Regions from separate parts of the Streptomyces sp. NPDC012835 genome, predicted to be linked through region 1. Evidence: riboswitches for the same ligand, from Rfam matches in the RefSeq annotation. Region 1 holds a riboswitch; each other region holds the start of a gene.
What was found. Region 1 has a riboswitch for cyclic di-AMP ahead of ACFY6S_RS14795 (NlpC/P60 family protein). Riboswitches for the same ligand answer to the same signal wherever they lie in the genome.
Positions count from the first base shown of each region.

Region 2: another riboswitch for cyclic di-AMP. It lies ahead of ACFY6S_RS21470 (M23 family metallopeptidase); the one in region 1 lies ahead of ACFY6S_RS14795 (NlpC/P60 family protein).
Region 3: another riboswitch for cyclic di-AMP. It lies ahead of ACFY6S_RS06655 (transglycosylase SLT domain-containing protein); the one in region 1 lies ahead of ACFY6S_RS14795 (NlpC/P60 family protein).

Region 1 covers NZ_JBIBBW010000003.1:335,096-338,313, forward strand. The annotation lists gene pcrA (DNA helicase PcrA) at 1-1,328, opposite strand, end outside; cyclic di-AMP (ydaO/yuaA leader) riboswitch at 1,661-1,836, shown strand; gene ACFY6S_RS14795 (NlpC/P60 family protein) at 1,835-3,127, shown strand.
Region 2 covers NZ_JBIBBW010000005.1:19,152-22,369, reverse strand. The annotation lists gene ACFY6S_RS21475 (PP2C family protein-serine/threonine phosphatase) at 1-1,039, shown strand, start outside; cyclic di-AMP (ydaO/yuaA leader) riboswitch at 1,358-1,514, shown strand; gene ACFY6S_RS21470 (M23 family metallopeptidase) at 1,526-2,593, shown strand; gene ACFY6S_RS21465 (aldo/keto reductase) at 2,715-3,218, shown strand, end outside.
Region 3 covers NZ_JBIBBW010000001.1:1,622,945-1,626,162, reverse strand. The annotation lists gene ACFY6S_RS06660 (pPIWI_RE module domain-containing protein) at 1-40, shown strand, start outside; cyclic di-AMP (ydaO/yuaA leader) riboswitch at 929-1,115, shown strand; gene ACFY6S_RS06655 (transglycosylase SLT domain-containing protein) at 1,120-1,914, shown strand; gene ACFY6S_RS06650 (nitrilase-related carbon-nitrogen hydrolase) at 2,002-2,907, opposite strand; gene ACFY6S_RS06645 (LysR family transcriptional regulator) at 2,957-3,218, shown strand, end outside.

The DNA.
Region 1 (3,218 bases):
GGCAGGCCGACCCGGATGAAGATCTCCTCGAAGACACGGGACTGCGCGTTCGTCCGGTAGAAGACGGCCACGTCGCCCGCCCTGGCGTCGCCGGAGTCCGTCAGCCGGTCGATCTCCTCCGCGACGAACTGCGCTTCGTCGTGTTCGGTGTCCGCGACGTAGCCGGTGATCCGGGCGCCGGCTCCGGCGTTCGTCCACAGGTTCTTCGGGCGGCGGCTCTCGTTGCGCTCGATGACCGCGTTGGCGGCGCTGAGGATCGTCTGTGTGGAGCGGTAGTTCTGCTCCAGGAGGATCGTGGTCGCGTCCGGGTAGTCCTCCTCGAACTGGAGGATGTTGCGGATCGTGGCGCCCCGGAAGGCGTAGATCGACTGGTCGGCGTCCCCGACCACGCACAGCTCGGCCGGGTGGCTTCCCTCGCCCGAGGGGCCCACCAGCTCGCGTACGAGCGTGTACTGAGCGTGGTTGGTGTCCTGGTACTCGTCCACCAGGACATGGCGGAAGCGCAGCCGGTAGTGCTCGGCGACGTCGGGGAACGCCTGGAGCAGATGGACCGTGGTCATGATGATGTCGTCGAAGTCCAGGGCATTGGCCTCGCGCAGCCGCGCCTGGTACATCCGGTACGCCTCGGCGAGCATCTTCTCGAAGCCGTCGGCCGCCTGGCCGGCGAAGGTCTCCTCGTCGATCAGCTCGTTCTTCAGGTTCGAGATCTTGGCGCTGAAGGACTTGGGCGGGTAGCGCTTGGGGTCGAGGTCCAGATCGCGGCAGACGAGGGCCATCAGGCGCTTGGAGTCGGCGGCGTCGTAGATCGAGAAGGACGAGGTGAAGCCGAGCTTCTTCGACTCGCGGCGCAGAATCCGCACGCAGGCGCTGTGGAAGGTCATGACCCACATGGCGTTGGCGCGCGGGCCGACGAGCTGTCCGACGCGCTCCTTCATCTCGCCGGCGGCCTTGTTGGTGAAAGTGATCGCCAGTATCTGCCCGGGGTGGACGCCGCGGGTCCCCAGCAGGTGCGCGATCCGGTGGGTCAGGACGCGGGTCTTGCCGGATCCGGCCCCGGCCACGATGAGCAGGGGCGATCCGGTGTGCACGACGGCGGCGCGCTGCTCGTCGTTCAGCCCGTCGAGCAGCGCGGCGGGGTCGACGACCGTGCGCGGGGCACCGTCGCGGTGGTACGGGTCCCGGGCCGGGGGCGCGTCGAACGCGCCCCCGAAGAGGTCGTCGGGCACCTGCTCCGGGGCATGGTCGTCCGGCTCCTCGGGCGGCGGCGGGTGTTCGTCGCCGGAGGGCTGGAGGTCCGCCAGGAAACTGTCGTCAAAGAGGCTGCTCATCGCTTTCCGAGTCTAGGCCGCCGCACTGACAGCCCGCGCCCGCCTTCCGAAGTCTCCCCGTAGCCGGACCGTCACCGACCCGTGCGGGCGCCCTTTCCCCGGTTCCCCGGCCTCACGGTGGACTCCGTCTCCTCGCAGAACCTACGGTCAGGCGATCAGGGGATCACCGAGCGTGACGCTATACCCTCCATTGCCCCGCCTCGCACCTCACTCCCGTAAATGGTCACGAAAATGTTTCGGGCATATCGACCATCCACCTTCACATCAGCAGCACAACTTGGCTAGCGTGCTCGATCAGGCAGCCCGTCTCCCCCAGGCGACCCACGCCAAGCGGGCGGCCCGCGCCGAATTCGGCCTTCCCGCAGGGAAGTTCGAAACCGGGGACCCACTCTGCACCACCGGGGTGAATCGGGCCGTACGCTCCCCCGTACGCATCAGGCCCGTAGGGCAGCCTTCCGTTCCGCCCGAACCCGACAGCTAACCCGGTAGGCGGTCCACGGAAGGAGATGCCGACCTTGGCGTCGCATCGCAAGCCGCGCAACCGCAGCGGAGTCCGCACCAACTCCCCCGCCGTCGGGGTCACCACGGCCGCCCTCGCCTCGGTCACGCTGCTGTCGACGCAGAACGCGGACGCCACACCGGCCGAACCGAACCCCTCGGTGGAAGAGGTGCGGAAGAAGGTCGACGACCTGTACCGCCAGGCCGGGAGCGCGACGCGGCAGTACGACAAGGCGAAGGCGAGCACGGCGAAGCAGAAGCGCACGGTCGACCGGGTGCGCGACAACGTCGCCAAGAGCGCGGACAAGCTGAACGAGGCCCGCCGCACGCTCGGTTCGTACGCCGCCGCCCAGTACCGGGAGGGCACCGTCGCGCCGGCCGCCGCCCTGATGTTCGCGGACGGCCCGCGGCCGTTCCTGGAGCAGAAAGAGGTGACGGACCGGCCGGCCGGGCGGCAGCGGAGCGCCGTCGCGGACTTCCAGTCCCAGCAGGCCGACCTGGCGAAGCGGCGCGCGCGGGCCACCGAGGGCCCGGAGTCGCTCACCGACTCCCCGACTTCCTTGCGCACCAGCAAGGAGACCGTCCAGAAGAAGCTGGCCGAGGCACGCACCCTGCTGGCGCGGCTGACCGCCGAGGAGCGGGCCCGGCTGGCCGCGCTGGAGCTCAGGAGAGAGGCCGAGGCCCGGCGCGAGGCGGAGGCGAAGTCCAAGTCGGCGGCCCGCGACGCGGCGCGGGCCGCCGAGCGCGAGCGCCAGGAGCGGCGCGACCTGCGGGAGCGCACCTCGGCTGCCGCCGGAACCGCGTCCCCGGCCGCCACGGACGCGGGCACGCCGGACGCGGACACGGGCAGCGGTACGAGCACCACGACGGCCGGCGGTACGGGCAGCGGCGCGGGTGGCGGTACGGGCAGCGGCGCGGGTGGCGCGCCCGCCGCGTCGGCCAGTACGTACGCCACCAAGGCCGCGAAGGTGCTCGCCTTCGCCCGCGCGCAGATCGGCAAACCGTACGTCCGGGGCGCCTCGGGCCCCAGCTCCTACGACTGCTCGGGCCTGACGCAGGCCGCGTGGAAGGTCGCCGGAGTGGAGCTGCCGCGCACCACCTGGGACCAGGTGAACACCGGCACCCGCGTCGCGACCGACAGCCTGCTCCCGGGCGACCTGGTCTTCTTCTACGACGACATCAGCCACGTGGGCATCTACATCGGCGACGGCATGATGATCCACGCTCCCAAGCCGGGCGCGAACGTCCGCGAGGAATCGATCTACTACATGCCGATCCACGGCAGCGTGCGACCGGCCTGACCGCCGCTGCCGCAACGGCCCTGGTGTGGGGCCGCTCGCTGATCTGCCGGATGCTCGGCGGTCTGTCGTCAACTTGGCGCCTGCGACAGAC
Region 2 (3,218 bases), on a different contig from region 1:
CTCCACCCCGACCCGGGTGACCGCCGCGCCCCTCTTCGCCGCCGCGCCGCTGGTCGCCGCGCCGTTCTATCCGCTGCTCGGCACGTTCCTGGTCTCCGTCATCTCCCTGGTCGCCGAGATCGTGCTCCACATCCGGGCGAATTCGCTGATGACCCTGGAGTCGCTGAGCCAGCTGCTGACCGTGCTGGTCGTCTCCCTGCTCGCCCTGTACATCACCGGCGTCGTCAGACGCAGCGGTGAGCGGCTCGCCTCCGCCCGCATCATCGCCGAGACCGCCCAGCGCGCCGTACTGCCCAGACCCGCCGAGCGGATCGGCGGGCTGCGGATAGCCGCGCGGTACGAGGCGGCGCAGGAGGGCGCCTTCATCGGCGGTGACCTGTTCGCCGTACAGGACACGCCCTACGGGGTGCGGCTGGTGGTCGGAGACGTACGGGGGAAGGGGCTGGAGGCGGTCGAGGCGGTCGCCGTGCTCATCGGCGCCTTCCGCGAGGCCGCCGAGCAGGAGGCGTCGCTGGAGGGGGTGGCGCGGCGGCTGGAGCGCGCGCTGCTGCGCGAGGGGACACGGCGGGCCGGGGTCGATGTCTTCGAGGGGTTCACCACGGCCGTGCTCGCCGAGATCCCGCACGGTGAGGCCGTGGTGCGGCTGCTCAACCGGGGGCACCCCGAACCGCTGATCATGCTCGGGGACGGGGGCGTACGGATTCTGGTCCCGAGCGATCCCGCGCTGCCCCTCGGGATGAGCGAGCTGGGCTCGTGGCCGGACCGCGCCGAGCAGAAGCCGTACCCCGACGGTGCGACGCTGCTCTTCTACACGGACGGGCTCACCGAGGCGCGCGACCGCGAGGGCGTCTTCTACGCCCCGCGCGACCGGCTGGACGGGCGGATCTTCCCGGGGCCCGACGAACTGCTCCAGGCGCTGATCGACGACGTACGGCTGCACACCGGCGGCGGGAGCCAGGACGACATGGCGCTGCTCGCGGTCAGCAGACCCTCGCCGACGCAGCCGGAGCGGCGCAGGACGATGCCGATCGTTCCGTGAGCGCGCCGCCCCCGCGTGGTCCTTCCGTGAGCGGGCGAGCGGCACCGGCGTGGCCGTTCCGTGAGCGGACGGGCCCCGTCGCGCGATCACCACGCTGTGTGATCGCCGGATGCCCCTCCGCATAACAGATGACACACCATCAGAAACGTGAAAGTGCCGGACGGCCGGTCAACTCGCCCGTTTGAGCGCTCTTGTGTCCCGGTGTGTCCGTTGCGAAGTTGTTAACGATCATCGGGAACAGCTTGGAATAACGCCCTGGTCTCTATTAACGTTCGATAACGCAGCGCGGTTGTCCCAGCCGTCGCCAGAGATGGCACCGTGCCGCACGCGCCGAATCCCGCGAGGGAACCGGGGAACCATCAATTGGGGTGAATCGGGAGCTTTCGCTGCCTTGCGCGGGCAGCGTGAACCCTCGTAGGAGACCTTCCTGCTCCGAACCCGTCAGCTAACCCGGTAGGCGAGAAGGAAGGAAAGGAGTGCGCCCCAGTGGCGTCCAACAAGCCTGCCCTCGAAGGGCCCGTAGCAACCGTCGCACCGGCTGACAATCTCCCCTACGGCCATGGCCTGGGCGAGAGCGGCGAGGCGGAGAGGTCCTGGGGTGAGTGGAACCCCACCGAGGAGACCGTCCGCCCCGTACGCGGCCGGCACCGCGTCGCCAAGCAGCGCGGACTCGCCCGCAGCTCCACGGTCCTCGGCGTGGGTGTCATCGCCGCCGTCGGCGCCGGAGGCATCGCCACGGCCCAGGACAAGCCCGCCGTCTCCATATCCCTGCCCGATGTCATCGCGGACAATCTCCCGGACGCCACATCCCTTCCGGGCATGGGGTCCTCCTCCACCGCCGAGCGGGACACCGCGTCGGAGGTTCTGGCGCAGGCGCCCCTCACCTCCGCCGGTCTGACGGCCGCGGACAGCGAGCAGGGCACCACCGCCGGCGAGGCGCTCCGCGCCCGTATCCTCCAGCAGGCCGAGCAGCAGCAGGCCGAGGCCGACGCCACCCAGAAGGCGGCCACCGAGACCGCCGCAGCGGTCGAGGCCGCCTCGCAGGCCAAGAAGCAGCAGACCGCGGCCGAGAAGGAAGCCGCGGAGGCGAAGGCGAAGGCCAAGGCGGAAGCCGAGGCCAAGGCGGAGGCGGAGCGCCTCGCCAAGCTGGCCGCCAGCTACGCCCTTCCCACCTCGTCGTACACGATCACCTCCACCTTCGGTCAGGCCGGCTCGCTCTGGTCCTCCGGCCAGCACACCGGCCTGGACTTCGCCGCCCCCACGGGCACGCCCGTCAAGGCCGTGCACAGCGGCACCGTCAAGTCGGCGGGCTGGTCGGGTTCGTACGGCTACCGCACCGTCCTGGAGCTGGATGACGGTACGGAGATCTGGTACGCCCACCAGTCCTCGATGACCGTCACGGCGGGCCAGAAGGTCTCCACCGGCGACGTCATCGGCCGGGTCGGCGCCACGGGCAATGTGACCGGGCCCCATCTGCACCTGGAGGTCCACACGGCCGGCGGCGCCGGTGTCGACCCGATGGCCTGGCTGCACGGCAAGGGCATCAACCCCTGACAACCCCGGCCGGTTCCGGGTCCGCTCCCCGGACCCGGCCCCCTCCCGCCCCGGGCCGATGCCGGTCTTCAGGACGTCGGGCCGGGGAATGGGACGGCCGCGTTCCGCGTTGGAACAACGCATGACTGAACTGCGTACGCTCGGAAAGTCCGACCTCCAGGTCTACCCGCTCAACCTCGGCGGCAATGTCTTCGGCTGGACCGCCGACGAGAAGGAGTCGTTCGCCGTACTCGACGGGTACACGGCAGTCGGCGGCAACTTCATCGACACCGCCGACACGTACACGTCCTGGATTCCGGGGCACCAGGGCGGTGAGTCGGAGTCCGTCCTCGCGAAGTGGTTCGCCGCGCGCGGTAACCGCTCCGACGTGGTCCTCGCCACCAAGGTCGGCGCGCACCCCCGGTACAAGGGGCTGTCGGCGGCCAACATCAAGGCCGCCGCCGAGGCGTCGCTGACCCGCCTGGGCACGGACTACATCGATCTCTACTACACGCACTACGACGACGAGTCCGTGCCCGTCGAGGAGATCATCACCGCTCTCGACCAGCTGGTGCGGGAGGGCAAGGTCCGCGCGATCGGCGCCTCCAACATCAGCGCCGAGCGGCTCAACGCCTCACTCGCCTTC
Region 3 (3,218 bases), on a different contig from region 1:
CCCCGCTGATCCGGTCGGTTCTGTCCCCGACTCCCGGTGAGCGGGCTGTCGAGGGCGCGCGCCCGGGACGGCCCGTAGGGGTGCTCGGATTCGACCTGCTCGCCCGGACCAGGCTGAGGGCACCCGTGCCGGGACACGTTGGACGCACCGGCGTGTCCGATTCGCGGGGCACGGGTGCCTTCGGAGCCACGGGGCGATGACCGAGCTCGTGGAGGTGGTGGCGCCGACTCGGTCGGTCGGCCCGGTCTCCCTGGCACCACAGGCGGTGAGGCAGTCGCGGCGGGGCTCGCCATTCTGGATCTTCTCAGTGGCGGCCTCGCGGCCCCATGTGCTTTGGCGACCGACTCGGCGCCGTGTACGGCGGCCTTGAGAGCGGACGGTCCGGTTCGGGTATTCCTGTTCAGCGGGCGCGATGCCGAAACGCGAACAGAGCCCGCATTCGCGCGGAGGCGCGCTGAATTCTGACGTCGCATCAAGCCGTCACTGCTGTGAATTGACGACACATCAGCGTGCCCTTTGTTCGTGTTGATCTTTTCTTGGGCAAAGGGGAGTGGAGGCCGAACTGTGGCGTCTCGGACGGGTGAATCCCGATCCGGAGTCGCTCGGGCGGCAGCTCGCCCCTTCGTAGAGCTTTTGGGTGTTTTGGTGCTCTTGTCCTTGGTGGCGATATGGGTGATATTCGTGCATCTTGTAGCCCTCTGGGTGGCGTTGTGGCGACAGAAGATCCACTCGAACCCGTGACATGTGTCACGTAGATGATCGTTTCATGGGTATGCCTTCTCGTTCACTTGGCCCACGGGAATGGAGAGTTGAAGCCCTTCGGGGCCGAAGAATATTTCTGATCTTCCCGGCTGCAATGGCCTCTCGGATTGCGTTGCGATTTCTGGACTTGTCTCTCCCGGGACTTCTCGCTTACGTTCTCGTCACTCCGGACAGAACGCCGAATCCTGCCGCTGCCCGGAATCCCACACCTACTCACGTACGGCAGGAGCGGGGGACCCAGGTAAGTCGCCGGTTCAGTGGTTGGACCGGCTCGGGGTGAAGTCGTCGTTGTGGCGGCCGGGCATCTCCTGCCCGAACCCGACAGCTCACCTCGCAGGCGACGGAGAGGAATGCGTCATGTCCGCAAAGGCCAAACACCGCCGTCCCAGAACCGGCCCGCTCGCTCGTGGTGTCGTCGCCGTGAGCGCGGGAGGCGCCGTGCTCGCGCTGCCGCTGCTGGCGGCCACCACCGCCCAGGCGGCGCCCGCGACCGGGCACGCCACCGCCGGGGCCGCGGCGTCGACCGCCGGGGTCACCCGGCAGGCGCCCCTGACGTACTCCGTCGTCGCCGGTGACTCGCTGTCCAAGATCGCGAAGGCGCACTCCCTGACCGGCGGCTGGAAGAAGCTCTACGAGGACAACCGGGGCGCCATCGGAAGCAACCCGTCCCGGATCGTCCCCGGCCTGAAGCTGACCCTCGGCTCCACCGCGAAGGCCACGACCGCGAAGGCCACGACCGCGAAGACCGCCACCGCGAAGACCGCGACGGCGAAGACCGCCACCGCCACGAAGACCGTCGCCAACGCCACGCCGGCCGCGCTGAAGACGTACTCCAACAACCTCGACGGTTGGATCCGCGAGTCGCTGGACGTCATGGCGACGCACGGCATTCCGGGCTCGTACGACGGGATCTACCGCAACGTCATGCGCGAGTCCTCCGGCAACCCGGCGGCCATCAACAACTGGGACTCCAACGCCGTCGCCGGTACCCCGTCCAAGGGGCTCCTCCAGGTGATCGACCCCACGTTCCAGGCGTACCACGTGCCCGGCACGTCGACGGACAGCTATGACCCGGTCGCCAACATCACCGCCGCGTGCAACTACGCCGCCGCCAGGTACGGCTCGATCGACAACGTGAACGGCCCCTACTGACGGCCGGCGCCTGACAGCCGCGGCCCGACAGCCGACGCCCGGCCCCTCATCGCACCCCGGCAGGACTCCGACAGGACTCCCGCAGGACTAACGGGCGGTTTCGTCCACCGCCAGGGTGAAGATGTCGGGCCGGGCGTAGTGCCCTGTCACATCCAGGTCGAACCGGCCCCTGGCGATGTCCCCCAGGTCCAGCTCGGCGGTGAGGATCCCCTCCCCGTCCCTGAGCGGTCCCGCCAGCACCTCGCCCAGCGGGGAGACGATGGTGCTGCCGCCGCCGATCAGCACGGTTTCCGGCGCGTCGCCCTGTACGGGGTGGACATCGGCCGGGAGGTCGGCGCGGCGCAGGTACTGGTTGGCGCTCAGCACGAAGCAGCGGCCCTCCAGGGCCACGTGGCGCATGGTGGCCTGCCAGTTCTCCCGGTCGTCCACCGTCGGCGCGCACCAGATGTCGACGCCCTTCGCGTACATCGCCGCGCGGAACAGCGGCATGTAGTTCTCCCAGCAGATCGCCGCGCCGAGCCGGGCGCGGCCCGTCCCCACCACCGGCATCGTGGAACCGTCGCCGGTGCCCCAGATCACCCGCTCGGCGGCCGTCGGCATCAGCTTGCGATGGTGGGAGACGAACCCCTCCGGGCCGAAGAACAACGCCACGCAGTGCAGTGTCGAACCGCTGCGCTCGACGGCCCCCACCACCGCGTGGCAGCCCAGCTCGCGCGTGAGCGCGGCCAGCTCCGCCGTCTCGGGGCCGGGGACGCCGATGGCCGACTCGGCGTAGCGGCGGAACAGCTCCCGCCCCTCCGGCGTGCGGCTGCCGACGGTGACACCGAAATCCAGCCCCTTCGGGTAGCCGCCTAGGAACGCCTCGGGCAGTACGACGACCTCGGCCCCCCGGCCGGCCGCCTCACGGATCAGGTCCCGGGCCCTGCCGAGATCGCCGGGTGTGTCGAAGAGTCGGGAGCCCGCCTGGACGACGGCCGCGGTCAGATGCGTCATACGGCGACCGTACGAAGGGCTCGCGGCATCCGGCAAACTGATATCCACGATGATCGATATCTATGAAACCGAATTCAGGCGGGCCGATCTCAATCTGCTGATCGTGTTCGCGGCGCTGATGCGCGAGCGGAGTGTGACCCGCGCCGCCGCCGAGCTGCGGCTGAGCCAGGCGGCGGTCAGTGCCGCTCTCGGCAGGCTGCGCCGCCTCTTCGGTGACGACCTCTTCGTCCGGGTACGTACGGGTATGGAGCCCACCCCGCGCGCCCATGAGATCGCCCGGACCACCGAACCGGCCCTGCGCATCCTGCACG